Regions from separate parts of the Streptomyces sp. NPDC052040 genome, predicted to be linked through region 1. Evidence: riboswitches for the same ligand, from Rfam matches in the RefSeq annotation. Region 1 holds a riboswitch; the other holds the start of a gene.
What was found. Region 1 has a riboswitch for glycine ahead of gcvP (aminomethyl-transferring glycine dehydrogenase). Riboswitches for the same ligand answer to the same signal wherever they lie in the genome.
Positions count from the first base shown of each region.

Region 1 (2,450 bases):
AAGTAGGAGCCGTGGACGACCTCGACCCCGCCCGCGGTGAGCCCCGCGGCCAGGATCGCGGCGTACCGGTGGGTGCGCCGGGCGACGGTCCGCAGGCCCTCGGGGCCGTGGTAGACGGCGTACATCCCGGCCATCACGGCGAGCAGCACCTGAGCGGTGCAGATGTTGCTGGTCGCCTTCTCCCGGCGGATGTGCTGCTCCCGCGTCTGGAGCGCCAGCCGGTACGCCTTGTTGCCGTCCGCGTCCACGGAGACACCGACGAGCCGTCCGGGCAGGCTGCGGGCGAACTTCTCGTGCACCGCCATGTATCCGGCGTGCGGTCCGCCGAAGCCCATCGGCACACCGAAGCGCTGGGTGGTGCCGACCGCGATGTCCGCGCCCAGCTCACCGGGGGAGGTCAGCAGCGTGAGGGCGAGCAGGTCGGCCGCGACGGTGACCAGGGCGCCCCGCGCGTGGGCCTGCTCGATGACGGGCCGGATGTCGCGTACGGCACCGGAGGCGCCCGGGTACTGGACCAGGACGCCGTTGATGTCCCGCTCGGCGAGCTCGGCCGGGATGCCGTCGCTGAGGTCGGCGACGACGACCTCGACGCCCGTGGGTTCGGCGCGGGTCCGGATCACCGCGATGGTCTGCGGCAGCGCGTCCGCGTCGACCAGGAAGAGACCCTTCTTGTTCTTGCCCATGCGCAGCGACAGGGCCATCGCCTCGGCGGCGGCCGTGCCCTCGTCGAGCAGGGAGGCACCCGAGGTCGGCAGGCCGGTGAGGTCGGCGACCATGGTCTGGAAGTTGAGCAGCGCCTCTAGGCGGCCCTGCGAGATCTCCGGCTGGTACGGGGTGTACGCGGTGTACCAGGCGGGGTTCTCCATGACGTTGCGCAGGATCACCGTGGGCGTGAAGGTGCCGTAGTACCCGAGGCCGATCATGGAGTCGAGGACCTGGTTGCGGTCGGCCAGCGAGCGCAGCTCGGCCAGCACCTCGGGCTCGGTGCGCGCGCCCGGCAGATCCAGGGCGTCGGCGTTCTTGATCACGTCCGGCACCGCTGCGGCCGTCAGTTCGTCGAGCGAGCCGTAGCCGACCTGCGCGAGCATCTTGGCCCGCGCCTCCTGGTCGGGCCCGATGTGGCGCAGCTCGAAGGGTGTTCCCTGTTCGAGCTCGGAGAGCGGAATGCGGTGGGCGGTCATTGCGGAGGCCTCCTGGTCTGACGCGACCTTCGAGGGGCACCCCGGCACGGGTACCCCGACGGCCTCCCCCTCTGTCATCTCGACCTGAGAGCTTCACCGGTCCGCCCGAAGGCGGTCCGGTTTTCACCGTCGGTGAGAGCGGGAGCCATCGACACCCGCTCTGCTTTCCAGAGTGACCTCGTCCGTGCGGTACGTGGGCCTGAGAGATTCCGGGGAGGGTTTGCTCCTTCGGCGCCCCCGGATCGCTCCGGAGGACTCTCCCGCACAGGGTCGACAGCCGATTGCCAGATTACCAGCGGGCGCAAGGAGGCTGCCTTCGAGTGGCCGCAGTGCTGAATGTGCTCTTTTGTGGTGCTGACGGATGTGTTGCGACCAGTTGGAGGGACCGTGCAGACCGATATCGATCCGCGGAATCTGATAGGCCGCAAGGCGTTCGACCGCAATGGCGTCAAGATCGGCACGATCGACGAGGTCTATCTCGACGACGCGACCGGGGTGCCGGAGTGGGCGGCCATCCGCACGGGTCTGTTCAGCCGGGACGCCTTCGTACCGCTGGAACCCAGCCGGCTGGTCGAGGGCGCGCTCTATGTGCCCTTCGAACGTTCGCTGATCAAGGAGGCACCCGACTTCGGCGTCGGCCGCCACCTCTCCCCCGAGCAGGAACTCCAGCTCTATCACCACTACGGCCTGGACGTGGCCCCGCCGCCCGCGGCACCGGACCGCGACTTCGGGCGGCTCGCGGAGCCCGACGGGAGCTGAGCCCCTCATCCCCCGCTGCCCGCCGCCGACCGCTCCTCGGCGGCCGCCACCAGGGGCAGCGGATCCGCCGCCGCCAGCCCGGGGTCGTCGACACGGAAGGTGCGCACCCGCCCCGGCTCCGAGTCGGGGGTCTCGAACCGTATCGTCACCCTGCCCAGACCGCTGCCCTGCACCCACCCCGGCCCGTAGTCGGTGTGCCGCACGTCCTGCCCCGCCCGCCAGACCGGCCCGGCCGCCGCGGGGGGCTCCTCCCGCACGGGCTCGACCGCCGCGTCCGGCTCCTGGTGCTCCTCGGCCGGAGCCGCCCCGGCCGCCAGATGCGCCTGGGCGAACAGGTCCTCCTGGGTGTAGTCGGCGAGCCCGGTGACACCGACGCCGAGCAGCCGGACCCCACCGGTGGTGTCAACCGAGTCCAGCAGCCGGGCGGCGGCCTCGCGCACCACCGACGGGTCGTCCGTGGGTCCGCGCAGGGTCTCGGACCGGGTCAGGGTGGAGAAGTCGTACCGGCGC
Region 1 is NZ_JBIUBV010000021.1:9,995-12,444, reverse strand. It holds gene gcvP (aminomethyl-transferring glycine dehydrogenase) at 1-1,181, opposite strand, end outside; glycine riboswitch at 1,359-1,454, opposite strand; gene ACIHAA_RS28940 (PRC-barrel domain-containing protein) at 1,569-1,940, shown strand; partial or broken gene ACIHAA_RS28935 (DNA polymerase IV) at 1,862-2,450, opposite strand, start outside.

Region 2 (2,450 bases), on a different contig from region 1:
CCAGCAGCCGCCGGGTGGCCCGGCGGTGCCTGAGGAACGCGTACCGCGTCACTCCGCGGCCGCGGGCGCGCTGGCCCGCGAGGGCCGCCGTCGGGGGGACGTCGAGCACCAGCAGATGGAGGGCGCCGCCGCGGCGCCGGGCGGCGCGGGCCAGCCAGGAGCGAACCCAGCCCTGGGCGCCGCAGTCGTGCACCACGACCCCGGTGCGCCCGCGCAGGGCACGGCGCAGACCGGCGTAGTGGGCGAGGCGGACCAGGGGGCGGTAGACCGCGTAGGGGAGGAAGCGCGCCAGGCGCCCGTCCCAGCGGGCCCGGACGTCCTGGGAGTCGACCCGGGCGCCCCGCACGGCACGGCGCATCAGGGTCGACTTGCCGCTGCCGGGCAGTCCGGTGATGACGACGACGTCGCCCGGTCCGAAGGTCAGCCCGCGCGGGCCGGAGCCCGCGCGGTCGCGCAGATCGCGGACGCAGGCACCGGGGGCAGTCCGTTCCTCATGGCGGGTCCCGGAGGTCGGCGTCTCCGCCTGGCGGGTCCCGGAGGTCGGCGGCTCCACCCGGCGGGCCCCGGAGTCGACCCGCTCCGCCCGGCGGGCGCCCGAGGTCGGCGCGTCCTCCCGGCGGGTCCCGCGGGCCGGGGACCCCGGCCCGCGGGGCGCCGCGATGGCCGGGGGCGTCGCGGTGCCCGGGGTCGCAGCGATGCCCGGAGTCGTCGCGATGCCCGGAGTCGTCGCGTATGCCGTCGTCCTGTCCACCGTGATCGTCCTCCCCTGGGGGTCAGGAAGTCCCGTCCCCATCGAGTGTAAAGAGAAGGTAATGCGGAACAGGGGGTGACGGTGTCGCCGTTCTGCCACGGGCCGGTAACGGACGGGGCCCTGCCGCTCCCGGGCGAGGCGTGCAATGATGTGCCCGCCAACTGCATACCGGCCGCTTGAATCCGCGCGGGAGAGTCCCGGTCCGTACGTCGTCCGACGTACGTCCCCCGGGCGCCGAAGGAGCAAGTCCCTCCCTTGAATCTCTCAGGCCCCGATACCGCGCGGGCGAGGCACATCTGGAAAGCGGGCCGCCCCGGGCGGCCCCACCCAAGGTGCAAGCCGTGACATCCCCGCCCGGCGGGGTCATGGCGAACCTCTCAGGTTCCGATGACAGATGGGGAGGAACGACCTCGCCCGCCCCTCCCCCGCCCGGCCCCGCTCGCGCGAGGGGACCCATCGCCCTGGGAGCACAACCGATGAGCAGCAGCCCCCTGCGCCGTACCGCGCTCGACGCCCTGCATCGTTCGCTGGGCGCGACGATGACCGACTTCGCCGGCTGGGACATGCCCCTGCGGTACGGCTCCGAGCGCGACGAGCACCTCGCCGTCCGGACCAGGGCGGGTCTCTTCGACCTCTCCCACATGGGCGAGATCACCGTGTCCGGCCCCGGCGCGTCCCGGCTGCTGGACCACTCCCTGGTCGGCAACATCGGCTCCGTCGGTGTCGGCCGCGCCCGCTACACCATGATCTGCCGGGCCGACGGCGGCATCCTCGACGACCTGATCGTCTACCGGCTCGGCGAGCAGGAGTACATGGTCGTCGCCAACGCCTCCAACGCGCAGGTGGTCCTGGACGCGCTGGTGGAGCGGTCCGGCGGTTTCGACGCCGAGGTGCGCGACGACCGGGACGCCTACGCCCTGATCGCCGTCCAGGGTCCCGAGTCCCCCGGCATCCTGAAGTCCCTCACCGACGCCGACCTGGACGGCCTGAAGTACTACGCGGGCCTGCCCGGCACGGTCGCGGGCGTTCCGGCGCTGATCGCCCGTACCGGCTACACCGGCGAGGACGGCTTCGAGCTGTTCACCGCCCCCGAGCACGCCGAGAAGCTGTGGCGGGCGCTGACCGAGGCGGGCGCCGCGGTCGGTCTGACCCCCTGCGGTCTGTCCTGCCGGGACACGCTCCGCCTGGAGGCGGGCATGCCGCTGTACGGGCACGAGCTGACCACCGCGCTGACCCCCTTCGACGCCGGGCTCGGCCGGGTGGTGAAGTTCGAGAAGGAGGGCGACTTCGTGGGGCGCGAGGCGCTCCTCGCGGCCTCCGGGCGGGCGGCGCAGAACCCGCCGCGGGTCCTGGTCGGCCTGGTCGCCGAGGGGCGTCGGGTGCCGCGGGCCGGGTACCCCGTCACCGTCGGCGGCGAGGTGGTCGGCGAGGTCACCTCCGGGGCGCCCTCCCCCACCCTGGGCCGTCCGATCGCGATGGCGTACGTGGACGCCGCGCACTCCGCGCCCGGCACCGCCGGTGTCGCGGTGGACATCCGGGGCAGCCACGAGCCGTACGAGGTCGTGGCGCTGCCGTTCTACAAGCGCCAGAAGTAGACGCTGGGCCGCCCGGACGGGGCTCCGTGCCCTCCCGGCGCGCTCACGCACGTCCCAGCAGTCCCCCCTTCACCACCACTCCCGCGCGTACAGGAGAATTCAGG
Region 2 is NZ_JBIUBV010000007.1:285,535-287,984, forward strand. It holds gene ACIHAA_RS17435 (AAA family ATPase) at 1-751, opposite strand, end outside; glycine riboswitch at 929-1,041, shown strand; gene gcvT (glycine cleavage system aminomethyltransferase GcvT) at 1,228-2,346, shown strand.
Region 2: another riboswitch for glycine. It lies ahead of gcvT (glycine cleavage system aminomethyltransferase GcvT); the one in region 1 lies ahead of gcvP (aminomethyl-transferring glycine dehydrogenase).